4 regions of the Exiguobacterium sp. N4-1P genome follow, and region 1 is predicted to be linked to each of the others. Evidence: riboswitches for the same ligand, from Rfam matches in the RefSeq annotation. Region 1 holds a riboswitch; each other region holds the start of a gene.
What was found. A riboswitch is a leader RNA that binds a small molecule or an ion and turns the genes downstream of it on or off. The one in region 1 is predicted to bind thiamine pyrophosphate.

Region 2: it holds a riboswitch for thiamine pyrophosphate, as region 1 does, so the genes downstream of both, thiT (energy-coupled thiamine transporter ThiT) here and tenA (thiaminase II) in region 1, are expected to answer to the same signal.
Region 3: it holds a riboswitch for thiamine pyrophosphate, as region 1 does, so the genes downstream of both, thiD (bifunctional hydroxymethylpyrimidine kinase/phosphomethylpyrimidine kinase) here and tenA (thiaminase II) in region 1, are expected to answer to the same signal.
Region 4: it holds a riboswitch for thiamine pyrophosphate, as region 1 does, so the genes downstream of both, A0126_RS06135 (3-oxoacyl-ACP reductase) here and tenA (thiaminase II) in region 1, are expected to answer to the same signal.

The regions. Positions count from the first base shown of each region.
Region 1 covers NZ_CP022236.1:928,474-935,944, forward strand. Annotated here, with positions in the region: gene abc-f (ribosomal protection-like ABC-F family protein) at 107-1,963, opposite strand; gene A0126_RS04730 (DUF1002 domain-containing protein) at 2,245-3,126, opposite strand; TPP riboswitch at 3,314-3,419, shown strand; gene tenA (thiaminase II) at 3,494-4,195, shown strand; gene A0126_RS04740 (sporulation protein) at 4,346-5,119, opposite strand; gene A0126_RS04745 (class I SAM-dependent methyltransferase) at 5,218-6,402, shown strand; gene A0126_RS04750 (BrxA/BrxB family bacilliredoxin) at 6,435-6,860, shown strand.
Region 2 covers NZ_CP022236.1:1,803,342-1,810,812, forward strand. Annotated here, with positions in the region: gene sdaAB (L-serine ammonia-lyase, iron-sulfur-dependent subunit beta) at 1-73, opposite strand, end outside; gene A0126_RS09440 (DAK2 domain-containing protein) at 166-1,839, opposite strand; gene A0126_RS09445 (Asp23/Gls24 family envelope stress response protein) at 1,865-2,227, opposite strand; gene rpmB (50S ribosomal protein L28) at 2,512-2,700, shown strand; gene A0126_RS09455 (amino acid permease) at 2,840-4,252, shown strand; gene A0126_RS09460 (thiamine diphosphokinase) at 4,470-5,069, opposite strand; gene thiT (energy-coupled thiamine transporter ThiT) at 5,072-5,632, opposite strand; TPP riboswitch at 5,697-5,803, opposite strand; gene rpe (ribulose-phosphate 3-epimerase) at 5,824-6,480, opposite strand; gene rsgA (ribosome small subunit-dependent GTPase A) at 6,482-7,387, opposite strand; gene pknB (Stk1 family PASTA domain-containing Ser/Thr kinase) at 7,424-7,471, opposite strand, start outside.
Region 3 covers NZ_CP022236.1:520,048-527,518, forward strand. Annotated here, with positions in the region: gene A0126_RS02670 (murein hydrolase activator EnvC family protein) at 1-784, shown strand, start outside; gene A0126_RS02675 (murein hydrolase activator EnvC family protein) at 988-2,262, shown strand; TPP riboswitch at 2,324-2,434, shown strand; gene thiD (bifunctional hydroxymethylpyrimidine kinase/phosphomethylpyrimidine kinase) at 2,551-3,360, shown strand; gene thiM (hydroxyethylthiazole kinase) at 3,341-4,111, shown strand; gene thiE (thiamine phosphate synthase) at 4,101-4,739, shown strand; gene A0126_RS02695 (hypothetical protein) at 4,760-5,197, shown strand; gene A0126_RS02700 (ArsR/SmtB family transcription factor) at 5,284-5,649, shown strand; gene A0126_RS02705 (CHASE3 domain-containing protein) at 5,739-6,347, opposite strand; gene A0126_RS02710 (YitT family protein) at 6,588-7,457, opposite strand.
Region 4 covers NZ_CP022236.1:1,205,230-1,212,700, reverse strand. Annotated here, with positions in the region: gene A0126_RS06145 (hypothetical protein) at 1-1,416, opposite strand; gene A0126_RS06140 (LLM class flavin-dependent oxidoreductase) at 1,565-2,902, opposite strand; gene A0126_RS06135 (3-oxoacyl-ACP reductase) at 2,940-3,710, opposite strand; TPP riboswitch at 3,830-3,930, opposite strand; gene adhE (bifunctional acetaldehyde-CoA/alcohol dehydrogenase) at 4,080-6,674, opposite strand; gene A0126_RS06125 (beta-class carbonic anhydrase) at 7,007-7,471, shown strand, end outside.

The sequences.
Region 1 (7,471 bases):
ATATATTTTTTCGGGTTCAGAAAAACAGATCGTCATCAAAGCATTTTTAATTTAAAAAACCACCGCATTTAATGAAGCAGCGGTGGTGAAATGATGCGTTTTTTGATTAGTGATCGACTGCCAACAATTTTTCATAGAAGTCATCAATTTGACTAACGAGTTGTTCTCGTTCTGAGAATAATGTCGTGAGGACTTCATAATCATGTGTCGCCGCGAGTGATGTATCGAGTAAAGCCACCTCATCCTCTAGCTGTTGAATCTGCTGTTCGAGTTCGCCTGCATTTAAAGCCGGATGTTTCCCGGCTACCGGCGTCCGGGTAGCGCGGGGCGTGGGTGCCGCTGATTCGACGATTGACCGGGCATGTCGTTTTTCGGCAGCATATTGGTAAGAACCGTGAAAGATTTCTGTCGTGTCATCTAGCCAATAGGTTTTCGAGAAGAGTCGGTTCAAGAAATAACGGTCGTGCGATACGGCAATCAGCGTTCCGTCAAAGTGCTCGAGTGCTTCTTCAAGCGCCTCGCGGGATTCAATGTCGAGGTGATTCGTCGGTTCGTCAAGAATCAGGACATTAAGCGGCGAATGGACAAGAATCGCGAGCATCAAGCGCATCTTTTCCCCGCCGCTTAACGCAGTAATCGGTAAGAAGACACGTGGACCGAAAAAGAGGAAACGGGCCAACAGGGAGCGAGCTGTTCCTTCGTCCGCCGAAACGTGTGAGCGGAAGTAATCGATCAGTCGCTCTTCACCCGGCATATCGACGTGTTGCGATAAAAATCCGACCTGATTTGACGGACCACGCGTGACACGTCCGTTCGTCGGCTGGAGTTGTCCAAGTAAGACACGTAATAACGTCGTTTTCCCACTTCCGTTCGCACCGACGATTCCAATCCGGTCACGTGCCGCGGCTTCGAAATCGAGCGACGCGAACAACTTCCGGCCGGCGACGGAAAGCGTGACATCCTCAAGACGGTAAACGATTTGACTGAGTTGCCCTTGCGACGAAAAGCGGATGTCAGGCACCGCTTTTTCCAGGAGTGGCCGTTTGAGTCGCTCAATCCGTTCGAGTGCCCGTTCCATGGCTTTTGCTTTTCGGAACAGTTTTTCGCTTGGCGGAGAGGATTCATTTGCCCACTGGCGCAAGCGCCGAATCGCATCCTTCATCTGTTTGATTTTCTTTTGTTGTTCCGTGTAGGCGTGGAATTGTTCGAGGAGCAGGCGTTCTTTCGCGACCGTGTACGCCGAATAATTTCCTGGGTAGATTGTCAGTTCACCATCTTCAAGTTCAGCGATCAAGTTGACACTTGCGTCAAGAAACACGCGATCATGCGAGACGATGATGACAGCGCCCGGATAACTGTTTAAAAATTGTTCGAGCCATTCGATTGCTGCGAGATCGAGGTGATTCGTCGGTTCGTCGAGAATCAACAAGTCTGGTTCCACCAGCAGCATCCGGCCGAGGCAGATTTTCGTTTGTTCGCCACCACTTAATTGAGAAAAGGGACGTGTCAGCAAGGCATCGAGGTGGAGTCCGTTAATCATGCGCTGGATTTTCGAGTCGAGCAGGTAACCGTCCTGTTGTTCGAATTGTTCGGTCACACGCGTATACTCATTTAGCACATCGTCCAGGTGGTCAGCACTTGCCATTTGTTGCTCAAGCTGATGCATCGTCGTCCGTAAGGCGACGATTTGGGCAAATGCGGTCCAGAGAACATCAAGGCCCGTCAATTCTTCTGCGAACTGTGGAATTTGAGCCAAATAACCGATGGAAAGTCCTTTTTTAAGATAAAGGGTTCCGCTGTCCGCTGTTTCGAGTTGCGCGATTAAACGCAGTAACGTGGTTTTTCCGGTTCCGTTTCGACCGATCAATCCGATGCGGTCAGCTTGTTTAAGATAGAGCGAGACATCGGTTAAGACGGATGCTCCCCCAAATTGTTTTGTCAGGTGTTGGATGTCGCAAATCATGATCAGTAACTTCCTTTCATGCGCATCAAAAAACGGAGAACGCAAATAGCGCTCTCCGTTTACCGTAAAAGGTGCGCTTTGCTTTATTTTTCAGATGGATGTTCCTAAGAAAAGGGCAGACTCGTCCTTTAGAACGCCATTTCATGAAAAATCGCGCGCAACAGATAAAGTTGTTCCATCAACCATTGCTTACACGCAGCAAAACCCATCTTTTACACCACCTTTTCGTTTCGATAAAGTTAGTTTACCATGTTTTGAACTGAAAATGAAATCGTTTTCAGTTACTTGAACAGTCCGGAAATCGAGTTAAAGAACTTACTTAAGCCGTCAAACAGTTTTGCAAAAAATCCTTTCGTTTCTTCGGAGGTCGCGAACGCGTGGATATCTTGCCCGGCACCCTTTAATCCGGTCTCGATTTGTCCCCAGTTCAAGTCAGCTTTCTCCATTTGACTGAACAATGACGTCAACCGCTCCATTTGGGCGTCCGACAACTGGATGTTGTTATTTTGAATGACTTGGATGATGACATTCTCGATATCGACTTTGGTTTCCGGCTTTTGTTTGGCGATCTCTGCTTTGATTTCATTCATCAGTTCGGCGACTTTGTCCGTCCCGACCGTTTTTCCGACATCGGAAGTGACCGATAACTCTTGTTGGGCTAAATCTTTTCGTTCATCCGTCAATTTAATGCCGGTCTCAGCCGACGTTTGATCGTATGCTTTCATGATCCCCGTCAAAGCAGAGGTCCCGGTGACTTTATAAGGGGAAGTGATTGTGATGTCGGCGTCCGTTACGCCTGCAGTGACGAGCGCGTTCAAGTACATGTCTTTTGTTACCCAGGTAATGTTTTCGGTCGCGACAGATAAACCGTCGCCTTTTTCAGCGAGTTCGATTTTTGCGGAAGAGTACATATTGCCGCCGAGTTGCGATTGGGGAACGTTTTTCCCTAAATATTTTTCTTCATCCGCTGCCGTGGCGATGACGGGCGTAATGCCTTCCGGCGCATTCAATCGGGCGAGTACCCAGGCTTTATCCTTTGCCCCGAGCGATTCACCAAGCGTGATGATTGTTTTATCGACGACTTGCTCTGCTGAAGCAGCAGTCGGTAGAAGTAAACTTGTCGCTAAAAGCGTCGTGGTCATGATTTTTGTTGCTTTATTCATAGTATAAATCCTCCGAGTATAGTAGGTAGTATCAGGTGCTAATTTCATTGTAAGTGACGTCTTCCAGAACGGAATCGGTCTTGAGGCGGAATGAACCGCCCACCTCGTGTCCCTAATCCTATACTACATTTCATTTAAAATCCTGATCATGTGACTGAAAAAATGATATAGTGAAGAGGAATTAAATAATGACCACTAGGGGAGTCGGTAGGCCGACTGAGACGACGAAGACGTTCGGACCCTTTGAACCTGATTAAGTTTGGACTTACGGAGGGAAGTGGCGTGAATATCTCTCTTGTTGTCTCTTCACGTCATGCCCTGTTCGTAGGGTGTGGCGTTTTTTGATTCAACAAAAGGGGGAATTAGGTTGAAATTCAGTCAAGAAATTCGGCAAGCCGCAAAAACATATTGGGACAGCAGTTTTTCCCATCCATTCGTCACAGGCATTGGTGACGGGACGTTACCGCTCGAAAAATTTCGACATTATGTCATGCAGGATGCGTATTACTTAAAACATTTCGCAAAAATTCAAGCCCGGGCCGCCTCAAAGGCAACGGATTTTGCGACGATCGCGGAACTCGCGGAACATGCGACATCGACCTATGCGGCTGAGCTATCACTCCATCAATCGTTTTTTGAACCGCTCGCTATTACGGAAGCGGATTTAGCAGCGTTCGAACCGGCACCGACTGCGTATGCCTATGTCTCACATATGCATCATGCGAGCGAGGGGACACTCGGGGAAACGATTGCAGCGATTTTACCGTGTTACTGGCTTTATTATGAAGTCGGACAACAACTGTTGACGAAGTCACCGGCGTCACCGATTTATCAACAGTGGATTGCAACATACAGCTCGGAATGGTTCGAACGGGTCGTCTTTGAACAGGTCGACCGGCTGGATGCTTTGGCGGCGCAAGCGACTGAAGCAGAACGGGAACGGATGAAACACCATTTCGTCAGAAGCTGTTATTACGAATTGATGTTTTGGGAAATGGGCTGGACGGAAGAAACGTTTGAACGTCTCTTTACACAAGTTACGCGTCAACCAAAAGTAACGAAACGATAAGTACAGCTTTAGCCGCTGTTGATCAGCGCGATCAGACGGCAGACTGCACAAAACCTGAGCAATTTTCAGCTTTCGTAAAGAAAGTCATGGCAATCGCTCAGGTTTTTTTGTTGGTGGATTACAGGCATGATGAAAATTCTGGTAAGGAAATCAGCTGTACCGTTCAATCAAATCGTTTAATTGTTGTTTGACGGCGTTTCGGTCCATCAAATCGTGGTTCGATAAGGATAGCTTCGTCATCGTCTCATCCGCACCCGCCATCTCACTGAAGAGCGAACCTAAGTCGTGGGCACGACGGTCGATTTGCAAGACGATGTCGATGCCGGTACGGTCTTGGAGCATGATGAGTTCGACTTCATCGAGTTTATGGGCGAAGTACGTATTGCGTGCCGAATACTCGAGTTCCTGGGCGATCGGTAAATCCTTCCGGTAACGCCCGGGAAGTTTTTCCGTGTCCGCTTTCTTGAGTCGGAAGCCAAGTTCTTCCATCGCTTCTAAGATAACGGATTGGAGGTCATTGGCTTGGACGATGATGGCGTCCCGGTCTGACGGATCGACCGCCTGGGCGATATCGAGACCCGTTTCAATCCATGACTTCGATTGACTGACCGAGAGCGGCGTATTGAATGGTACTTGAAGCGTAAACGGAATTTCGCGTTCGACACCTGCTTCAATCGTAAAGGCGGCTTCGTTTAGCGAAAAACGATCGAGTGTGAACGTCGTAAATGTCGTGCTGTCCCTGACTTCTTCTTTATATTGTGTATTAAACGCTAAATAAATCCGATCGATTTCTTGGTCGACATTGCCGCCTTTAATATGGACGGTTCCGTGAATCTGTCCGCCTGGCTCACAGCGTTCGCTGTCGAGTCGTGTATCGACTGTGGCGGCACCGATTCCGATTTGTGATAAAAGTTTTTTGAACATCGTTCGTTCCTCCTTTAATGATGAAGCTACCTTACTTGTCGAATAGGGTGGAATTTGCTACAGTTTCGAAAGAACAATCAGAAAAGGACGGGACTACAGTGGAATTACACCAAGTAAAAGAATTACTCACTCAAAAGCTCGAGGCTGCTGCTCTCGTGCATGCAACGATTAGTGGTCCGCGCCAAAAGTCGAATGATCTTCGAAGAATCAAACTAAAACCGATTCTATTGAAAGATACGTATGCAATCCAGTTAGAGTTTCAATATGAACGGATAATTAAACACGAAAATTTGTCGGTTGATGAATTTTTAGAACGACTCGACGGATTGATGGAGGAATTCCGTCAATTTTTATTCCGTTTCGAGACGGAAGAAGTTCAGTTCCAGTTATCCAAAAAAATGAAAGTATCGTTAAAAACAACGCAACAGTCACCCCTGCAAGCAGAACTGTCACATAACCGTAAAAAAAGTCATCTCCTTGAAGATGGTGTCGTCGTTCCGTTTTTAGTCCGACTCGGTGTCATGACGGAAGACGGACAAGTCAAACGGCAAAAGTACGATAAATTTAAACAAATCAATCGGTTCCTAGAGTTCGTCGAAGATAGTATTTCCGCGTTACCGACAGACCGAACGTTACGGATTCTTGATTTCGGTTGTGGAAAATCGTACTTGACGTTTGCCTTGTATCATTATTTAAGTGTCGTCAAAGGCTTCGACTTGAAAGTGACCGGACTTGATCTCAAAAAAGAAGTCATCGAAGAATGTACAGCGATTGCGCGCGATCTCGACTATACGAATCTCGAGTTTCGTGTCGGGGACGTCCATGATTATAACGAAGATACAGAGGTTGACTTAATGGTGACGCTTCATGCCTGTGACGTCGCAACGGATGTTGCACTTGCCCGCGCCGTTGATTGGAATGCGTCTGTCATCTTAAGTGTCCCGTGTTGTCAAAAAGAACTCAATCGTCAACTCGACTGTTCACCACTCGACGTCATGTTGCAACACGGGCTGATTCAAGAGAAGTTCGCTTCGCTTGCGACGGATTCGATCCGTGCCGAAATCTTGACGCTCGTCGGTTACGAGACACAATTGCTTGAATTCATTGATTTAGAGCATACACCAAAAAATGTCTTGATTCGTGCGTATAAAAATGACCGTCAGCCGTCGGAAGAAAAAATTGACCGTTACGTCGCCTTCCGTGATCTACTACATGCGAAACCATATTTGGCGCAAGAATTAAGCGGCAGACTTGGACAGATTTCATCTAAACTCGTACAATAAGGAAGAGAACGAATAAGGGAGGAATTAGACCGATGGATTTCCAAATGTATTTTGAAGACGTCGTCCAGACAGCACGTAAAGAAGCGGCAGCTGCTGGTTTTGAAGAATTAACGACAGCTGAAAGCGTCGATGACGCGATGAAGCGTGAAGGATTGACACTTGTCCTTGTCAACTCAGTATGTGGATGTGCAGGTGGGATTGCTCGCCCGGCAGCTGCTTACGTCAATCGAATGGAAGGCGTGAAGCCAGATCATTTCGTAACGGTGTTTGCGGGACAAGACCGTGAAGCAACGGACCGGGCACGCGAGTACTTTGAAGGGTATCCACCTTCATCACCATCATTCGCTTTGATGCAAGATGGCAACATTCTTTCGATGGTTGAACGTTTCGACATCGAATCGTTTACTGCAGAAGAAGTTGTTGAAAAATTAGAGTCATTGATTGAAATTTACGCATAAGTGAATCAACTGGAGCCGTGTTTCTTAATTGAAACACGGCTCCAGCATGTATACAAACGCTTATGAAGAGTGAACATGCGACATCTAGGTGCGATCCATTCGCTTTTCGCGGTTCTAAAGCGATTCAAGACAGATTGCGCTCTAAACCGTCTGCATGTCTGGATTTCCTTCACGGTATTTCCTAAAGAGCGTCACGTTTCGTTGACTCCTACGGGAAAAAGTGCGTTTTTAACGCACTTTCAGAGGCAGGCAAGACCCTGCTCGTTGTCCATTAGGACCAAGGAGCAACGGCTTGCGCCTCGCCCGAGGAAAGCAACGAAAAAAACGCTTTTATCGCCCAATAGCACTTTGACTACAGTCTAGAGCCGTGTTTCTTAATTGAAACACGGTTTTAATTTGTCGTGAAAGTGAGTGTGCGCGAAAGAGATGTTTTTTTAGCAGTCCCCCTGAAGCAGAGGCCGACTTATTGAAAGAGCAATGAAAAAAGAAAGACGAATCGAATCAATAGCATCCCCTTTTTCGAGTTAGAAAGTACCCATGATTAAAATCCGAGGATAGCAATAAAAAATGTAAGCGGATTCAAAAGTGGTTATTTACTCATGTTTTGTATA
Region 2 (7,471 bases), 870 kb from region 1:
CTCCTGCCGTATGGGAACTCGATGGTCCTACCATGACAGGACCGATGATATCAAATACACTACGATACTTCATTTCATTTCCCCCTCTCTTTTAAACAAAACAAAATCCCACCTCTATTATCGCAGATGGTGGGATTCGTGAAAAGGTAACTTCACCTTTATTCTTTATTCAACACTAAGAATATATGAATAGAGCGGTTGCTTTCCGTCGTGAACTTCGACTTCAGCGTCCGGATTGACAGATTCGATGTAAGCGACTAACTCGTCGACTTCATCTTGGGCTACGCCTTCTCCAAATAAAATCGTTACGATTTCGTCATCTTCCGTGACGAGCGTATCGATGAGTTTCTTCGCTGCACCGAGACTCGAGTGATCCGTTGCGACGATTTGTTTTTCCGCAATCGCCATGTGATCATCTTTTTTAATCTCGACACCATCGATACTCGTATCACGGACAGCATATGTGATTTGTCCTGACTTGACAGCACCAATCGCATCCATCATGTGACGCTCGTTCTCATCGACTGTCGCTTCCGGGTTGTAGACGATTGTCGCAGCCAGTCCTTGTGGGACCGTTTTTGATTTCACGACCGTCACGCCGCATGATGCAACAGATGCTGCTTGTTCAGCCGCCATGATGATGTTCGAGTTGTTCGGATACACATAGACGTGCTCCGCATGCGCGTCTTCAATCGCTTTGACGATATCTTCCGTCGATGGATTCATCGTCTGTCCACCTTCGATGACGATGCTGACACCGAGTGATTTAAAGAGCTCACTGATCCCTTCGCCCATTGCGACCGTGACGAGTGCAGATTTCGCTTTCGCTTTCGTTGCAACTGGAGCTGTTACGTGATTGACGCCTTCTTCTTCTAGAATCGTTGAGTGTTGTTGGCGCATGTTTTCGATTTTAACCGCGACGAGCTCACCAAATTTTTGTCCTTTGTTGATGACATCACCTGGTGTCTCGACATGGACATGAACTTTGAGCAACTCTTCATCTGCGACGACGAGCAGTGAATCTCCGAACTCAGATAATTCGTTACGGAATGCTTCTTCACTGAACGGTGCATTCGCTAACTTATCATCTTGGAAACGAACCATGATTTCTGTACAGTAACCGTAATGGATTTCCTCTGTCGACATGAAGCTTTGAGCCGATTTATGATGCTCTGCTTCGACGAGTGCTTCCATGACAGGAGCATGCGGTTTTTCAAGTTCTTTTCCTTCGAGTGTCGCAAGGAAGCCTTCATAAATACAAACAAGTCCCTGTCCACCAGAATCGACGACACCGACTTCTTTTAAGACCGGTAAAAGATCGGGTGTTCCTTCGAGTGAAACTTTTGATGCTTCGACAATCCCGCGCATCAATTCAAGTAAGTCCGTCGTTGTTTCCGATTGTGCGATCGCAGCGACTGCTGTTTCACGAGCAACTGTTAAAATCGTCCCTTCGACTGGCTTCATGACGGCCTTGTATGCTGTATCAACACCTTTTTGCAAGGCATCTGCGAATTCCTTCGTATCGATTGTTTGTTTTCCTTCAATCGATTTCGAGAAACCACGGAATAATTGACTTAAGATAACACCAGAGTTCCCACGTGCCCCCATTAAAAGACCTCGTGCGAATATTGATGCGACGTCTGCGACAGAATCAGATGTTGCGTTTGTTGCTTCTTTCGATCCAGATGTCATCGTCAAGTTCATGTTCGTTCCTGTATCGCCATCCGGCACAGGGAACACGTTCAGTGAATCGACGAAATCTGCATTTTGATAGAGATTTGCCGCGCCATTTTGAATCATCTTGACTAATTGGGCTCCTGTTAAACGATCTACACTCACTAAAGTTTCCTCCTCTATTTCCGTCTTAGACATTCGTCAAACGGACTCCTTGGACAAAAATATTTACAGATGTCACTTCTAACCCTAACGCTTGGTTCAACGTATATTTAACACGGCTTTGAACATTGTTCGCGACTTCAGAAATTTTCGTACCGTAACTCACAATGATATGCATATCGATGTGAACTTGTTCTGAAGATTGTCGAACGATGACGCCACGTGCAAAATTCTCACGTTTCAATAATTCAGCTAGCCCATCTTTGATTTGTGATTGTGATGCCATACCAACGACACCAAAACATTCCATTGCTGCTCCGCCCGCCAGTTGCGCGACGACATCATTATCTACATCAATCTTTCCATAGGTCGTTTTCATCTCGATCGCCACCTGAGTAGCCCCCTTTAACTAATTGTGTTCTTCTCGTAATTCTACTATAAGGACCTACTATTGAAAAGTCGCCGTACTGACTATACAATGAATAAGTGAAAAATAGTAGCGGTCAAATGAACTTTTACCATCATCCTCATCCATTATTTTAAATTTTGAGGTTCTCTGTCAAGTTTTTTTCTTGTCAGCTACTTTTTTTATGTTGCAACCGTCCTGACACCATGCTAAGATAGCAAAGTGTCTATTAGGACGAACGCAAAACAACATAAAAGGAGGCGGAACGCATGGCACGTAAATGCTACGTTACTGGAAAATCGCCGAAGTCGGGAAACAACCGTTCACACGCATTGAACAAAACGAAACGCACTTGGGGAGTCAACGTACAAAAAGTACGTATCCTCGTTGACGGTAAACCTAAAAAGGTTTGGGTTTCAGCTCGAGCTCTTAAATCAGGTAAAGTCGAACGCGTATAAGGCGCAAAAACCGGACGGGAATCTTCCCTTCCGGTTTTTTTGTCGTCTTTTTTATTTTTCTCCTAAAGTAATTGTCGCAGCATTTGAAAACGCTTACAATAAGTTGGCAGTTACTTTATTGCTCAAGGGGGAATTCATCATGCAGTTAAAAAGAGCCATGACAAGCCGACATCTATTCATGATTTCGCTTGGTGGTATTATCGGGACGGGGTTATTTCTCGGTTCAGGGTTGACGATTTCGCAAGCAGGACCACTCGGGGCGGTCCTCAGTTACATCGTCGGCGGAACAATCATGTACTTAACGATGCTCTGTCTAGGAGAGATGGCTGTCCACATGCCTGTGTCCGGTTCATTCCAAACGTATACGACACGTTTTATCGGTCCAGGCATCGGTTTTGCCGTCGGTTGGATTTATTGGCTCGGCTGGGCCGTGACCGTCGCTCTTGAAATCACAGCTGCCGGTAGTCTGATGGATCGCTGGTTTCCACAGGTTCCCGTCGTCATCTGGTGCGCCTTATTTACCGTCATCTTATTCGGATTGAACGCGATCTCTGCGAAAGCATTCGGAGAAGCAGAATTTTGGTTTTCAAGTCTTAAAGTACTCGCCATCCTGTTCTTCATCGGACTCGGGGGAGCCGCATGGTTCGGATGGATTGATATGGCGGCTGAACGACCAGCTACGTTGTTCGCGAACTTCACGGCGAACGGCTGGTTTCCGAACGGGGCTCTCGGCGTCTTGACGACGATGATTGCCGTCAACTTCGCTTTCCAAGGAACAGAATTGATTGGTGTCGCTGCCGGGGAATCGAGTGATCCAGAAAAATCGATTCCGAAAGCGATTCGTAATACGGTTTGGCGGACGTTTATTTTCTTCGTCCTCTCGATTACAATTATCGGGGCTTTAATTCCGTATGAATTGGCGAGCGGCATCAGCAGTCCCTTCATCATGGTATTTGACGCAATCGGTATCCCATATGCTGCAGATTTGATGAACATCGTCGTTTTGACGGCACTCTTATCCGTCGGAAACTCTGGACTGTATGCTGCGACACGCATGCTCTGGTCGATGTCGCAAGAAGGCATGATTTCAAAGAAACTCGCCATCGTCAATCAGCGGGGTGTGCCGATGCGCGCCTTAACGTTCACGATGCTGTTCGCGATGTTATCCTTATTGACGGCATTCTTCGCAGAAGATACCGTCTTCATCTGGCTATTATCCATCGCCGGTCTCGGAGCACAAGTCGGTTGGATCTCGATTTCCGCTTCGCAAATCGCTTTCCGACGCCAATTCATCAAGGCAGGACACACGCTTGACGAACTGAAGTTCAAAACACCGTTCTTCCCAGTCTTACCCATCCTCTCATTCTCACTCAATCTGCTCGTCTTAATCAGTTTGGGTTTTCAAGCCGATCAACGCGTCGCCTTATATCTCGGCGTCCCTTTCTTCCTACTGACATGGGCAAGTTACCATCTTTTCGTCAAAGGAAAACATATCGCTGCAAAAAGCGAACAACAAGCAGCCAGTTCGACACTTCAAAACGAACAACGATGACTTGTTATCTGGCCCTGGATACACCGGGTGCCGGAATCCGTTGAACTTAAACAGTCGACTGACTAATAAATCAAAACGCCGATGCTTCCGTTTTACATACGGAGTCATCGGCGTTTGCCATACCTATCTTTTTGTTCATGACGTCATGACGTGTACTTGAAGAACGCATGTCCCGGTCGCATCAGCGAGATATGATGGAATCGCGTCTATCGCGTTTTTATTTTTCATGCGTGCGCAGGACGAGGACTTCCCCTTCGACGACCGTCACTTGCGCAACACCAACCCACTCATTGCTGACCGTCAGCGAACCACCGACCGGAACAGGATGCTCCGTCAAGGGGTATTTGACGCCGCGTAACGTCAAGTTCGACGGGACAAGGGGAATGAATGACAGGTAATGATACCCTTCAGACGCGAGTTCGTACTGACCGGTTTTCCAGTACCGGACATCCTCACGTTTCGTCACGAGTCGTGCCATCGGAAATTGTTTTAACAAATAGACGTTCTGTAGCGTCATGTCGAGCCGACCACCCGTCGCACCAAAGATGAGTAGTTCAGCACCTGCAGCCTGTTCGGTAGCGTAACGTAACGCTAGTTCTAAGTCCGTTTCATCTTTTTCTGCCGGATGAAGCAATCCACCATCCGGAACGTATCCGAGCGAATCAAAGTCACCGATTGCCACATCAAAATCAAGTCCTTGCTCCACTAATGTCGCAATCCCGCCGTCAACACCGATAATCATCGTCTTGTCTTTCACGAATGGTGCGAGCGTCGGGACGTCTTCTACCGGTCCTGCCGCAACGATTAAAACTCTCATCTTTAAATACCGCGAGCGGAGTAACGTAAAAGACGTGGTGCTGTCGTAAGCAAAATACCTGCAACGACCCCACATAAAACGTACGACGGAGCCATATACGTCGCGTTATAAATGAACGAGTAAGGAACGACCGGTCCTTTGGCATACTCTGCAAAAAAGACGATTCCACTGATGACATGACAGATGTAACGTAGACCGGCACCTAACAAGGTCGCAAACAAAACAATCGTCATGAGACGCTTTTTTTGACCTTCTGTTGCTGCTTTTTTGACTTGGCCTGCAAACACTCCACTCAAACCGACGACACCATATGCAAGCGTATAGTCAAGCAGCGGTTGGACGACCGTCAAGACTTGCGGAGCGAACATCAATTGAATCGTTCCGACGAGCGCACCCGTGATGACACCACCAACGACGCCGTGACGAAAGGCCATGACGAAAATCGGTAACATCGCTAAGCTGATGGATCCGCCTTGTGGCATTTTGAACGGAATCAATAAATCAAATACAACACCGAGACTCGCGAAAATCGCAATCTCCATTAACATTCGTAATCGTTTCATACTGTGTTCCTCCTAAAAATAAAATAATGATGACAACAAAAAGGCAGTACGACGGACGCCGTACTGCCTGCGTGCGCCACATCCCTACGTCCGTCTGAACGGAACAGGTTCGAAGGGTTAAAGTCTACTCACTTCTCTCAGCCGCTTGACGCGACACCCCTTGCGGTCAAAATTTAATTGTCTTGGCTCTATTATACGTGAGCCGCGTTTCGAATACTAGTGATGGCTTCTGCATAGTCTGGTGCATTGTAGATTGCAGAACCTGCGACAAGGACGTTTGCCCCATTGTCGATACACAGTTTTGCCGTTTCCGCGTTGACACCACCATCGATTTCAATTTCGAACGTCAAACCGCGCTCTGCTTTGATCATCGCTAATTGCTTCAGCTTCGTCATGACGCTCGGCAAGAAAGCTTGTCCGCCAAATCCTGGATTGACCGTCATCAACAAGACCATGTCGACTTCTTCTAGGACATGTTCAATCGTCGACAGTGACGTGTGTGGATTCAGCACGACGCCGGCCTTTGCTCCAGCCCCTTTAATTTGTTGCAAGACACGATGGACATGATTCGTCGCTTCAACATGGAAGGTGACAATATCCGCTCCTGCCGCTACAAACGCTTCGACGAAGTTTTCTGGTCGATCGATCATTAAATGAACGTCAAGGACCATGTCCGTCTTTTGACGAAGACTACTGAGGACGGGTAGACCAAATGAAATGTTCGGGACGAACTGGCCGTCCATGACGTCGAAATGGATGTAATCTGCTCCTGCCGCCTCGACAGCTTTAACGTCTCGTTCTAGGTTGGCGAAATCTGCTGATAAAATAGATGGTGCGATTTTAATCATTTCAATACCTCCGCGCTCGATTCTTGATTTCCTCTACAAACATACCATAATTCGTATAGCGTGAGGACATGATTTCTTCTCCCTCAACTGATTTTTTGACAGCACAGCCTGGTTCGTTTAAATGCAGGCAACCACGGTATTTGCACGTATCTTGCCGTGCGACGAATTCTGGAAAACACCAACGTAATTCTTCGATTTCCATCTCGTGTGGAAAATCGAGGTTCGAAAACCCTGGCGTATCAGCAATCAAGCCCTCTGCAAGCGGAATTAACGTCACATGACGCGTCGTATGTCGTCCGCGTCCGAGCGATTTCGAGATGTGGCTCGTCTCGAGATCGAGCGTCGCATCGAGCGCATTCAACAATGAACTTTTTCCGACTCCCGACTGTCCCGCGAGCACACTTGTTTTTTCCTTGAGTAGCGGGCGGACTTCCTCTACCCCTTCTAGCGTCTCACTCGACGTCTCAATCACCTGATAACCGATTTGTCGGTAACCGGCAATCGCCGTCCGGACTTCTGCTTCCGCTGTTCCTTGCAACAAATCCATCTTCGTCAAGATAATGATAGGTTGAATCTCTTTTGCTTCGATTAAGACTAAAAATCGATCGAGCAAATGGGCTGAAAAGTCCGGTTCTGCTGCTGAGACGACAAGCAACGCTTGATCGATGTTTGCGACCGGTGGACGAACCAGGAAATTTTGCCGTTCCTTCACTTCTAAAATGTATCCAGTTTCGCTTTCGATATGCAATACGACCTCATCTCCTACAACAGGACTGATACCACGTTTTCGGAAGTTTCCCCGAGCGCGCGATCGCACCTCGCCCTGCGTCGTCATGACATCATAAAACCCACCTTGTAGACGAATGATCGTCCCGTCCCGATTTTCTTCGATACGATTTTCTGCCATCCCATGCCCTCCTTCAATTTGCGGTTCGTAGCACACTCATTGTTCTGCTTTCGCTTGTTTATAGGTAATCGTTTTCGAGCGATA
Region 3 (7,471 bases), 410 kb from region 1:
GACACAGTTGATGGACGCGAAAGAAGTTCAACAAATCTTGATTGCGCAAGAAAAAGCAATCGCGGCAGAAAAAGCGGCACGTGAACGTGAAGCACGGATTGAAAAAGAGCGCAAAGCACAAGAAGCACGAGAAGCAAAAGCCCGTGCTGAAGCTCAAGCAGCACAAGCAGCAGCCGATCAGGCAGCGGCAGAAAAGGCAGCAGTTGAGCAAGCTGCAGCAGAAAAAGCGGCAGCCGAGCAAGCTGCAAAACAAGCAGCGCGTCAAAAAGCAACAACGAATTCAACAAAACAATCAACGCCGACACCAGCGCCTGTAACACCAAAACCAGCACCAGTAGCACCGAATCCAGCTCCGGCTCCAGCTGCATCTTCAGCATTGTTCATTCATCCGACAAGTGGTGCGACTACACAAGGATACGGCTCAGCAAGTGGTGAAAATGGGTATGGATTCCATAATGGAATCGACTTTGGTGCACCGGTTGGAACACCAATTGTCGCAGCAGCAACAGGAACTGTCATTACGGCTTCTAGTAGTGGTCCTTACGGAAATCACATCATGATTGCTCACCAATTGAACGGAAAAACGTATACGACGGTTTACGCGCACATGAGTTCATTGAATGCGCGTGCAGGACAACGTGTCAGCCAGGGACAACAAATCGGTGCACTTGGTAGCACGGGTAACTCGACTGGACCACACCTACACTTCGAAATTCATGTCGGTGGGTATATCTACAGCGGAACAGGCCCTGCAAATAGTGTTAATCCTATGTCAATGTTATAAAATCGTAAAAGAACCTCTACATTGTAGAGGTTCTTTTTTATACAGTTTGAATAATTAGTTGTTATATTACAAAATAACGTTTTCATTTGAAATGTAAATGAAATTTTTCTGAAACTATTACGGTGCTATAATCAATTTCAGATAGTTTCACTACGGAACAGGACTTCAAAAATCGAATTCATACATAAGCGAGGAACTCACATATGCTAAAAAAGTTATTTTCTACCGTACTATTAGGGACGTTATTATTGACGAACACCCCAATCACTCAAGCGGCTACAATCAAAGAAAAGAAAGCAGATAATGCAGCTGAACAACGTAAACTAGAAAAATCAATCAAAAAACAAGAATCTAAAATTTCAAAAGAGCAACGTCAAATCAATGCGATTGATGCAGCAATCAATGAAAATATTTTTCGTGTCTCAGAAAAAAATAAACAGATTCGTCAGTTGAATGAACGAATTGAAGAGCTTGAGGCAGACATTATCCATTATGAAGAAATGTTAAAACGCCAGGAAGAGCTGTTAGGAGACCGCCTTCGTGTGCTTCAAGAAAATGATGGGAATTCGATTAAATGGGAAGAAGTCATTTTTGGTTCGAAAGATCTTGGCGATCTCTTTAGTCGTGTGATGGCAGGGAAAAAAATTGCTGAACAAGATGACAAGATGATTTCTGCTTACCTTGAAACGCAAAAAAAATTAGCTGATGCTAAAGCGACGCTTGTGGATAAAAAGGAAGAGCGAGTGAAAGAAAAAGAAGCCCTTTTGGTTCAAAAAAAGGAACTCAAACAGCAAATGAAAGCACGTAGTGCAACCTTAAAAAAATTACGTCAAGGTAAAACAAAATTTACGACAAAACTTCTGAATGCGAAAGAACTTCAAGCGACATTAGAAGCGCAAGAACGTGCGATTGCGGCAGCAAAGGCAGCAGCTAAAGCAGCAGCGGAAAAGGCAGCAGCTGAAAAAGCGGCAGCGGAAAAGGCGGCGGAGGCGGCGGAAAAAAACAACGCCGGGACGTCTAAGAAGGTCGTAAGTGCTACGCCAGTCGCTAGTGTTCCGAGTGGTTCGGCGCAGTTCGTTCGCCCTGCGTCAGGAAGTGTTTCACAAGGATTCGGACCAGCGAGTGGTGCGAATGGGTATACTTTCCATAATGGTGTCGACTTTAGAGGGTCAGTCGGATCATCAATCGTCGCAGCAGCTTCAGGAACGGTCATCACAGCAGGAAGCGGTGGACCGTACGGAAATCACGTGATGATTTCACATTTCTTGAATGGGAAAGTGTATACAACAGTTTACGCGCATATGAATTCATTATCAGTTCATGCTGGACAAACGGTCTCGCAAGGGCAACAAATCGGTACGCTCGGAAATACGGGAAACTCGACGGGCGCACATCTTCATTTTGAATTGCATATTGGTGGTTACCAATACAGTGCGACAGGACCAGCTAACACAGTTAATCCATTAGCATACTTATAAAAACGAGCTTCGGCTCGTTTTTTTTATGGCGCTATGCTACAGTGAAAGAGAAATTTAAATCATGAGCAACTAGGGGAGCTGGAGGAATCTGGCTGAGAGGAAAACCATTCTGTTTTCGACCCTATCACCTGATCTGGATAATACCAGCGTAGGAAAGTTGAGATTGAAGACATGAATAAGTGACCACACTCGTTGGTTTTTCATGGCGTCGTCTGCTTTTTTACAGCGGACGGCGCTTTTTTTCGTTCCGCTTTCTCCTTGTGCTCTCATAGAAAGTGAGGTCTATCGATGAAACATGTACTGACGATTGCTGGATCAGACTCTAGTGGTGGAGCTGGAATTCAAGCCGACTTAAAAACTTTTTCTGCTCTTGGGGTTTACGGTATGAGTGTAATTACTGCTATCACAGCGCAAAATACGTTAGGCGTACAAGCAGTTGAAGATGTATCACCAACGCTTGTCGAAGCCCAGTTGAACTCGATTTTTAGCGATATTCGTGTAGATGCCGTTAAAATTGGGATGGTCTCGAATGAAAAAACGATTCAAGTCATTGCCAAATGTTTGAAACATTATCAGGGACCAGTCGTCTTAGACCCCGTGATGGTCGCAAAAGGGGGGCATGCGCTGTTAAGGAAATATGCTGAACAAGCATTAATGGAGCATTTGATGCCGCTTGCAACCTTGACGACCCCGAATATTCCGGAAATGGAACGCATGTTAGGGCAAGCGATTTCGACAATTGATGAAATGAAGCTGGCGACGACGGAATTCGCACAAAAACGAGACATCGCTATCCTGTTAAAAGGCGGTCATCTTGAAAGTACGGATGCCTCGGATATTTTATACACGGAAGGGAGGCATCATCTGTTTCAGGAGGCACGATTAAAACGCCAGCATACACATGGTACTGGATGTACATTGTCTTCCGCGATTGCGGCACGTCTTGCGCTGGGAGATTCCCTGAAGGATAGCGTGATTTATGCTAAACGGTACGTAACTGAAGCAATCCGGCATGGATTTGCCTTAGGGAACGGAATCGGACCGACACATCACTTTTATGACATTTGGAGGGAAACGGATGCTTACAACCATTCATGATAAAAAACCATTAATTCATCATTTAACGAATGCGGTCACGATTAATGAGTGTGCCAATATGACCCTTGCGCTCGGGGGTTCACCTGTCATGGCGGAAGATATCCTAGAAGTCGAGGAAATGGTTGGACATGCAGATGCTGTCGTTATCAATATCGGGACATTGAACGCAGCTTCACGAGCGTCGCAATTGTTGGCAGGTCAAACGGCTAACCGATTGAAGAAACCGATTATTTTAGATCCAGTCGGAATGGGGGCGACGACACTTCGGACACAATTCACGAAAGAGTTACTCGAAGCAATTCATTTTACGGTCATTAAGGGGAACGTCTCTGAAATCAAGACGCTCATCGGTCAAGTCGGACGTTCAAAAGGAGTCGATGTCGCTTCCGGAGAGACATTAGATTTTCAAGTCGTCCATGAGTTTGCTGGACGGCTCGGGACGACTCTCGTCGTAACGGGACCGGTTGATTTCATTACAGACGGCAAGCGACAAGTAAAACTAACCGTAGGAACGCCACGACTCGGACACATTACAGGGACAGGTTGCATGACGGCATCGCTCATCGGAACCCTACTTGGAGCAGGGTATGATGCATTCGAAGCAGCGACCTATGGGACGTATTTAATGGGAAAAGCGGGTGAAGTCGCAGATGAAGCAGCGGGACTTGGTGATTTCCGGATGGGGTTGTTCAACGCAATCAGCTTGACTACAGAAGAAAGTTTGAAAGGGGTATTGACCAGTGGAGAATGATTACACGGTTTATGCGGTAACAGATCGGCGCTTTCACCCGGACGTTGCCTTGATTGATGCGGTCGAAGCAGCAATAAAAGGTGGCGCGACGATGGTCCAGCTTCGTGAAAAGCAGGCGCAAGGGAAAGAATTTCTCGAACAAGCGAGTGACTTGAAGAAAATGATGTCTCGTTACGGCGTCCCACTCATCATCAATGACCGGATTGATATCGCACAAATCGTCGGTGCAGGTCTGCATATCGGGCAAGAGGACATCCCTTTGAAGGAAGCACGTAAGCTGTTACCGGAAGCCACGATTGGGGTTTCTGTTTCCACCGTTGAACAGGCAATCGAAGCAGAGCAAGACGGGGCAACTTATCTTGGCGTAGGGTCGCTCTATCCAACGGCGACAAAAGACGATGCGAGTCAGATGACAAACGAAACACTCCGGGCGATTCGCCGGGCTGTTTCCCTTCCTCTCGTCGGGATTGGTGGAATCACACATCATGTGGTGCCCGACTTATTCGAGATGCTTGAAGGATATGCCGTCGTCTCTGCCTTATTCGCAGCACCAGATATTGAACGTGCGGCACGAGAGTTCAAAGAGGCGGTTCAGACTGCGCGTCAAATAGTATCAGACCGGGTATAATCACTGAAGAGGTGATGTACGTGAAATGGCAAGTCATTCGCTTTCGGGGAGGCTGGATTCGGTATCGAATCGAACCACAAATCATTCGAATCGACAACCGTGGAAAGTATCATTTAGGTTGGAAATTGTTTCCCTATCCGAATCGTTATGCATTTGAATTGGCGGTTTTGTTAAAAAACAAACACCAACAACGATATAAACGGCCGCTGTTGATTAAAACGGCATCCATCGCTACGGAAATCTGGGGCCATACACACCTCGATTTATTTTATCGAGTGATGTTACAAGTACCGTTACCACGCTTCCTATCGAATCGATATAAGGAGCGATTGCGAAATACAAGTATCATCGATATCGGTGTACGGGCTGTCGATACTAATCGAATCGTTTGGGATATCGGGAATCGATTAGGGGGATGGGCAGTTTTTCGTACAATCCAAAAAAAACATCGGAAATGAATCTTCACCTCGCGAATCATCGTAGTCATCTTACTTGCATTTGTTGTTTTAGGATGGTGCAATAGTTTGGAGGAGAGGTGAAGACAGTGGAGGCACCACGCTGTGAGACGATTGCGATCGATAAAAAACGTGCTACTGAAATTGGTCATGCCGTTGAGAAAATCCCGACGCTTGAGATTGGGAAATTGTTTAAAGTGTTATCGGACGCAACGCGTCTACGAATCGCTTATGCATTGACGGTCGAGCGAGAACTTTGTGTTTGTGACGTATCGGCATCAGTTGATTGTTCGATTGCGACGGCTTCGCATCACTTAAGAACGTTATTGAAACAAGGTCTCGTCAAATATCGTAAAGAAGGAAAAGTTGTCTATTATTCACTTGATGACCATCATGTCTCGTCGTTAGTTCATTTGGCAATGGAGCATGTGAATGAAGGAAAGGCTTCTTCTTGAGAAAAATATAAAAAACGCACCGCAGTCCGATAAAGAACTGCGGTGCGTTTTTTAGCTTTTTCACGAAGCTAATCGTATGAAACAACAGATTATTTGATTCGATGGAAGAACGTGATGGTCACACTGATGAGTAGAAAGGCTAAAATGGATAGACTAAAGCACATCCGTTTATAGGATGCTGTCACGAGCGCCGTATTTTCGAGTTCTTGATCTAATTCGGTATACAATTGATCTTTAACTTGAGCAAGATCTTCAAGAATGGTCTGCGTGGTCTGCGTCGATTGTTTCGCTAAAGCGGTAGCTGCCTGTGAACCGTTTGTTTCATAAAGGCTGAAAACGGTTTCGATTTCTTTTTCCCATGCATTGTTACGGACCAATAAATCTTTAATCGGTACAGGTGTTTCGTTCGAAGCATTGAGCACACGGCGTAAATCATGAATTTTGGTCGTGCAGAAGTAGTATTGTTCAATGTAGCGGTCGTCTTCATAGAGCAATAGGCCGCGAACGGCATTTGCCCGATCCCGATTGTATTCGACGAGTTGGTCGACCTGTTTAATCATCGGGATGTTATGGGCGTGCATCTCTTCTGTCATTTTTGAAATGGTACGATAACCTGTCAAGGCATAGATGAGAGGAATCGAAGCGAACAAACTGACTAAAAGAATGAGAGAGATGCGGTAGCGCCAAAGTTTATTCATGCAATCATTCCTTCGTAAGCTAACTGGTAATGTCATTAGCTTAACCACTAATTCCCAAAAAGTGAAGAGTTATCTATTTTTTAGGGGAACATCTTTTGGTTACGGGGATCCAATCGTTTTATATTTTGAGATGAAACCTGAAGCGATACCAAACGTAGACGTATATGATGGGTCAGCCTTCGTTTACAAAAAACAACCCACCTCATGACAGGGGGTGTCGTTTCATCGTGTGCGGTTCATTTAAAAAGAGTAGGAATGTTCTTTGTAATTTCCGAAGACGGTATGAATCTCAGAGAAGGTGACGAAGGCATTAGGTTCGACAGAAGAAACAATTTCCTGAAGACGAACGATTTCATTATTCTGTACGACGACATAAACCATCTTCTTTGTCCGGTTGGAATAGCCACCGCGCGCATCGAGAATCGTGACACCACGACCAAGTTCTTTTGTGATGACGTCGTTGATTTCATCTGCTTTTTCACAAATGATAATACATTGTTTAGAAGCAGAGTAAAAACTATAGACCGTTTGCAACGCCTTGGCGCGAACGAAGCTCATAATTAATGCATACATAACATGTTTTAAGTCGAAGACTAGCCAAACTAAGATATAGATCACTAAATCCTGCATTAAAAAAATACGCGGGAGCGGCCAGTTATGAAAGCGGGCATAAAAGAACTTTCCGAGGATGTCGAGTCCACCTGTCGAAGCGCCGCCAAAGAAGATTAATGCCATTGCGAGTCCGGAAACTAACCCTGCAAAAATGGAGGCGACGAGAGGATCGTTTAATGACTCAGGAACCACTTGTGTTGGAATCCAATCAATTAAAAATGAAGAAATAAGGACGATAATTCCTGAAAGTAGCATGAATCGTTTTCTTAAGAAGCGAAAACCAAGTAAGAAAAGCGGGATATTCAAGACAAGTTGGGTCAGTCCGATAGGCGTATTGAACAACTCTTGGAAAATAAGTGTGATTCCCATGATGCCGCCAGATCCAATGTCATTTGGAGATAATAAAAGGCTGATATAAAGGGAGTAAAGAAGTGTACCGATTAAAAGGAAACTGATTTTTTCTGTTCGTTTTTTCTTGCTCGTTTGTTTAGTCTTCATTGTGATTGATGAGA
Region 4 (7,471 bases), 280 kb from region 1:
TCATCTATCACCATGATGCTGTCGTTTGATTGCGTAACCGATGAAACCGGCAATCAGTGCCAGTACCGTCGCATAGAGAATCGTCGTCACCGTCGCCGTCTCTTGACTGAACCGGACGAGAGCATCGTCCTGCCATAAGAGTGCAAACGATGTCCCCGTCAGCGAACAGATGAACCAGCTAATCAAACCGGTCGCAACAGCGAAAACGACGGGATCGTATATTTTCTTAAAGGCCCGGATGCTGACAAGGAGATAGACGACGAACGGGACAATCAGAAACAGCCAAAACGGGAACGGCTTGTCCTGTTCGACTTGATCAGCGGCCGCCGTTTGCCCGGCCGACCGAGCGTCCATCGCAAGGACGACATTTCGTGCCGTCCCGTAATCGACTGCGTCAAGCGTCAAACGCGTATTCGATAAATCGGGACGTTCTCCCCCGATGACAGTCAACAATTGATTCGTGACGCGCTCGGCGTCGATTCGGTTGACGACGTCCTCCATCGATTGTTTCAACCGCGTCACGTCGGTTTCCCCGTTCAAAAACGTCACCGGGACATTTAATCTTGCACCAAGGACATTTGCCTTGTAGGTCACTTGACTGCCGTGCATCAAATCATACCAGCCGTCACTGCCTGCGTTTAAACTCGAAACAGTCAACCAGGTCCGGGTCGAGGCGTCCCCCTCATATTTCGCTTCATCCGTCACCGTAAAGAACAGTTGTGCACTACTTGCGACCATCAGAATAATGATCGCAGCACGGGCGGCGGCTGACACACCGGACAGTTGTCGTGGATAAAACGCGAGATAAAACAGTCCTGTCAAAAAGAGTAAAATGAAGATTCCATTCCAGACGGTCGCTTGATCAATTGTCAGCACATCAATCCCGAGTCCTGTATTGAACGTAAATGCAAACAAGACGAAACTCGCCGCTAAAAAGCTGATTGTTCGAATCGTCCAGGTCACACGCGTTGCACCGATCCGTAAAACTAAGAATAAGATTAGGAATAGACCGATTCCGAAAATCGATAAGAAGGGACTCCCATATTCGGCGCGGAAGGACAGGGGTTCCAAGACTTGATTGAGATCGATTCCGAAAACCGATAAGATGTTCCCCGTATCATTTGCGCCAATCAGTTGATTCGTCAATCCCTCTTTGACGGCTTCCGGCAACGTGACAGCCATTCCGCTGATGAAAAACAGGAGGAACACGAGGGTCAATTCCAGTGTCGTCCACGAGACGTCCGCGTCCTGCATCAGTTCCACGAACGCCTGGTAATCGGCAGATTTCTCGATTTGTTGGACGAGAACGGTCATGACACCGAACAGGACGAGAAAACCAATACAAGCGAGTCCTATACCAAACAAGATATTGCGTAACATATGCGAGCGTTCCTTTCGCTGTTGCCTCCGCTCCATAAAAGCGCCTCCCCTTGACTAGATTGTTTGTATAGTTATTCCTGTTCCGGGTGATTTGAAAACGAATCTTCTGCATTAAATACAAAAAGTAGCTCGTCCATGACGAACGGGCTACTTCCCTGACTCCGACTCTGATTGGCAGGAACGCTTAGTTTACGAATTTTTTCACGTCCGACTCCCCCACCTGAGCTAAACCAAAATGTTCCCGAAGCGTAGTCCCTTGATAGGCTTCTCTAAACAACCCTCTTTTTTGCAGTTCAGGAACGATCAGGTCTACAAAATCCTCTAAGCTTGATGGGAGTGACGGCGGCATCAGATTAAATCCGTCTGCGATACCCATTTCAAACCACAGCTCCATCTGATCGACGATTTCTTCCGGTGTACCTATCAGTGTCAGGTGTCCCCCACCAGCTGCCAGATAACCTAACAGTTCTCTTAGTGTAGGCTTTGTATCATCGATGATTTCAAGAATCGTTTTATAGCGTCCGACCGGTCCTGAAAACGCATCGACAGGCGGTAAGGACGGCACCGCTTTGTCAAGATCCCAATCAGAACAGTCCTGTTGCAAAAAGAAACTCAGTTGCTTCAAGGCATTCGCGACCGGTAATTTTTCATCCAGTTCGGCTTTCTTCGCCAGCGCCTCTTCCCGTGTTCGACCGACGTATGTAACCAATCCTGGAAAGATTTTAATCTGCCGCTCCGGTGACTCACTTTCTTTGATTTGTGTCTGTAGACTTTCCCGGAATGCTTTCGCTTGCTTTACATTCCACGACACCGAATAGACGGCATCCGCGTGCTTCGATGCAAGTGCAATCCCTTGGGCAGATGCACCCGCCTGCATTGCCACCGGCTTCCCTTGAGGACTACGCGGTGTAGACGAAGGACCTTTTACGTTGAAGTAGGTCCCGCTATGATGGAATGGTTGAATCTTTTCAGGATCAATCAACCGGTTGTCCGTCCGGCTCGAAAGGAAATCAGCTCGATCCCAGGATAAAAATAATTTTTCCATTACAGATGCAAATTCATCCGCCTTTTGATACCGTTCGTCCCTTGCAGGGAGCCTATCCATACTATGGTTTAACGCTTCCCAGTCCGTCATCGACGTCACCAGGTTCCAGCCGACACGCCCGTTCGTCACGTGATCAAGGCTTAACAGTTGTCTCGCCGCTGTATACGGATTTGAAAACGTACTCGATATCGTTGAAACTAACCCGATATGATGGGTTACTTGAGAAATAGCGGTTAAATTGATTACAGGATCGAGCCAAAAGGCAGGTAGTTCAGTTGCGTTTGCAGCAGGAAAAGATTGATTGTCAGCAAAAAATACAGCATCCAGGCAACCCGCTTCCGCTAGTTGAGCCAATCGCTGATAATAACCGCTCTCCCCGATTTCTTCAATCGCAGAATCCGGCATTAACCATGCCGCTTGATGATGGCCACAGCCGTACAATAAAACACCGACGTTTAACTGCTTTGTTTTCGTCATCTCTAGTTCCCTGACTCCTTTCTCCTGAACGCTGACATCAGTTCATCGTCAATCCGCCATCTACGGTTAGATTTTGACCGGTAATGCCAGAGGCGGCTTCTGACGCTAAAAAGGCGACCAATTGCGCCACCTCTTCCGGCGTCGTCACTCTTTTTAACGGAGTTGATTGAGCAATTAAATCGAATACTTCAGCGGTCGTCACAGCGCTGGCATCTGTCACTTTTAACAAGCCGCCGGAGACGACATTCACGTTTATGCCGTACTGTCCTAGCTCTGATGCAAGATTACGCGTAAAGCCGATCAACCCTGCTTTTGCCGTTGTATATTCGTGATAGGGAACTACCGGGTTTTGATACAGATTCGTGCCGATGCTGATGATGGTGCCGCTATTTCGTTCAATGAACTGCGGCAGGACACTTTGCACGACGTGGAACGCTGCTTTCAACGTGCCATCCAACTGTTTTTGATAATCTTCCCATTCCAAATCGATGAATGATTTTTGAGCGCGCGGATCGAACTTAAAATCGACTAAGGCATTATTGATCACGACATCGATTTGTCCGTAATGAGCTGTCGCTGACTGCATCAATGTCTCGACGTCTTCTCGCTTCGTGACATCCGCATACAGGGCAATGGCATGTTCTGCACCGAGCTCATTTACGAGTTCCTCTGCCGCATCCTTGCTCTTATAATAATTAATCACAACTTTAAACCCATTGTTCACCAATACTCTTGCAATCGTCGCGCCAAGTCCCCGACTGCTTCCCGTCACTACTACCGTTCTGTTCACTGTCTTCCACTCCTTCATCGTCTTTTGCAACTTAAATAGCGAAGTCGTAAACAAAAAAAGCGCAACTCTCCAAAAGGAAAGTTGCGCACGTCTAAATAATCACATAGCAAAAAACCGACAGACTGGTCTTCGCTGGTTTATTAGAGTCTACACTTCCCTACGCTAGTACGAACTAGTTCAGGTTCAAAGGGTTTGAGTATCTACTCATCTCAGTTTAGCAACACCCCTAGTGATTCTATTCAAGTTACCTTCACTTTAGCGGTCTTAGAAATATCTGTCAATAATGACAAGACAGTTTTATCGGTGTCTCTTCTGATTACAAACGAAAGCCTTGCCTCCGTCGACCGGAAGCAAGGCTCTTTTGAATTGCCATGATTTTTTTCTCTGTTATACGCCTTCGTACGCAAGCTCCATGATGTTCCGAAGTTCCGTCACGAGCGGCATTTTTGGATTCGCTGTCGTACATTGATCTTCGAATGCATCGACGGCCATCTTGTCGAGTTTTGCTTCAAAGTCGGCTTTTTTGATGCCTTGGGCTTTGAATGACATTTTGATGTTCAACTGTTGTCCGAGTTCTGTGATCGCTTGGATTAGTGACTCGACACCTTGTTCCGTCGTCGCTGCCGGTAGTCCGAGATAACGCGCGATTTCTGCGTACCGTTCATCAGCGATGAATGATTCATATTTCGGGAACGAAGCGAGTTTCGTCGGTTTCGCTGCATTGTAGCGGATGACGTGTGGCATCAGAATCGCATTCGTGCGACCGTGTGGCGTGTGGAACTCCCCACCGATTTTGTGCGCGATCGAATGGTTAATCCCGAGGAAGGCATTGGCAAACGCCATTCCGGCCATCGTTGACGCATTGTGAACTTTTTCGCGTGCTTCGGCATCGTCACCATTCGCATAAGCGCGTGGCAAGTAGTCGAAGATCATCTTGATCGCTTTTAGCGCCAGTCCGTCCGTATAGTCGTTCGCGAGGACGGAGACGAAGGCTTCTGTCGCATGTGTCAAGACGTCCATTCCGGTGTCCGCCGTGATTGATGCCGGGACCGTCATGACGAATTCCGGATCGATGATTGCGACATCTGGTGTTAATGCATAGTCAGCAATCGGATACTTGACGTTTTTCTCTTTGTCCGTGATGACGGTAAACGGTGTGACTTCAGATCCTGTTCCGGACGTCGTCGGAATCGCGACGAACTTCGCTTTGTTACCGAGCGCCGGGAATTTATAGGCCCGTTTCCGGATATCGAGGAACTTTTGACGTAAGTTCGAGAACGTTTCGTTCGGTTGCTCGTAGAAGAGCCACATGCCTTTCGCTGCATCCATCGCTGATCCGCCACCGAGGGCGATGATCAAGTCCGGTTTGAAGTCGCGCATCGCTTGCGCTCCTGTCTGAACCGTTGCAACCGATGGATCCGGTTCGACTTGGTCGAAGATCCGGTAGCTGACGCCTGCCGGTAAGTTGCGGATGACTTTATCCGCGTAGCCGAACTCGACCATCGCTTGATCGGTGACGATCAACGCACGTGAGACATCTTGAATCGATTTCAAGTATTGGACTGAATTTTTTTCAAAGAAAATCTTTTCCGGTACTTTGAACCACTGCATGTTCACGCGTCGTCTCGCCACCTTCTTGACATTGAGTAGATGTTTCGCCGTTACGTTTTCAGAGACGGAGTTTTTCCCGTAAGAGCCGCAACCGAGTGTCAGTGATGGTGTCAATTCGTTATACAGATCACCAATCCCACCGTGTGCTGACGGGCTGTTGACGAGAATCCGGCAGGCTTTCATCCGCATTCCGAATGTCGTCATCAAGTCGTCATTCGTCGTGTGGATGACTGCCGTATGACCGAGGCCACCGATTTCAAGCATCCGTTCGGCGACATGGAACGCATCTTCCGTTGACTGGACGCTATACGCACCAAGGACAGGGCTTAGTTTTTCGTGTGAGAGTGGTTCTTCTGAGCCGACTTTTTCAAGTTCTGCGACGAGCATGACGGTGTTGCTCGGAACGTCGATGCCCGCTTTTGCTGCGATCCAGGTTGCCGGTTTCCCGACGATGTCGGCATTGACGGCACATGTATCGGTTTTGATGACGAGCGCTTCGAGACGTTTTTTCTCATCTGCTGTACAGAAGTAGCAACCGAGTGCTTCCATCTCCGCCCGAACTTCCGCGTAGATTTCCTGATCGACGATGACTGCTTGCTCCGATGCACAAATCATGCCGTTATCAAACGTTTTGGAGAGGACAAGGTCACTGACGGCACGTTTGATTTTTGCTGTTTTTTCGATGTAGCACGGGACGTTCCCCGGTCCGACACCGAGTGCCGGCTTACCTGTTGAATAGGCTGATTTGACCATGCCGGCTCCGCCGGTCGCAAGGACCATCGCGATATCCGTGTGGTTCATCAAGACTTTTGTTGCTTCGAGTGACGGTTGTTCGACCCACTGGATACAGTCACGCGGTGCGCCGGCTTTGACAGCCGCGTCACGTAACGTTTTCGCTGCTTCGAGTGAGCAGTTTTGCGCTGACGGGTGGAAGGCGAACACAATCGGGTTTCGTGTTTTAATCGCGATCAACGCTTTGAACATCGTCGTTGATGTCGGATTCGTCACAGGTGTGACGCCACAGACGACACCGACCGGTTCTGCGATATAGGTGATGCCGTTTTGAACATCTTCTTCTAAGACGCCGACCGTTTTTTCTTCACGGAGACTGTTATAGATATATTCCGTCGCAAACATATTTTTAATCATTTTATCTTCAAAGACACCACGTCCTGTTTCTTCAACGGCGAGTCGTGCCAGTTCAACGTGACGTTCGAGACCGGCAAGCGCCATGTCACGGACAATCGTATCGATTTTCTCTTGATCAAATGTTAATAATTCTTGTAATGCAGTTTGACCTTTTGCAACGATTTTATTGATCGTTTGTTCGACAGGTGATACGTCTTGTTTGATTTTTTCTTTGACAGCCATGTTAGGTTTCCTCCCTATTTTGGAACGAATCTGAGTCTGCATTTCCCTACTAAATGTTAGGAATGCCAAGCTGATATTCAATAGTTTGTGCTTTCCTTCACAAATCAATCATACCGCCTTTTTGATGATTTGTGCATGACCATCCTGTGAACTATTTCACATCATTGAAAACGTTCTCATTCTCAAAAGGTGTTGTCGGACAAGGCATCCTTTTTGAATCCCTTGCCTGTGACTTTTCTCACAGCACCTATTTTCTTTGCTTGTCTGACGGACAAAACATCGTGTAATCTATTAAAAGATACATATTTATTTGTTTTGAAGGAGGAAGTTTCATGACAATCGTCAATCAAATGCTTGCGTTCAACGAACAATTCGTCGAAGAAAAACAATACGAACAATTCATCTCGGATAAATTCCCAGATAAAAAGGTCGTAATCTTAACATGTATGGATGCCCGCTTGACGGAACTCCTCCCGCACGCGCTCGGTCTGAAAAACGGCGATGCAAAAATCATTAAAAATGCCGGGGCCGTTCTGTCACACCCATTCGGTTCCGTCATGCGCTCGATCCTCGTCGCCTTATACGCACTCGGGGCGGAAGAAGTCATCGTCATCGGTCACCATGACTGCGGCATGAGTACGATCGACCCGGCAAACATGATTGCCGAGATGGAAGGACGCGGCATCAATCAACAAGTCCTAAAGACACTCGAAGCATCCGGCGTCGACTTGAAACAATGGTTACGCGGGTTCACGTCAGTCGAAGAAAACGTCAGTCATTCCGTCGGTCTGATTAAA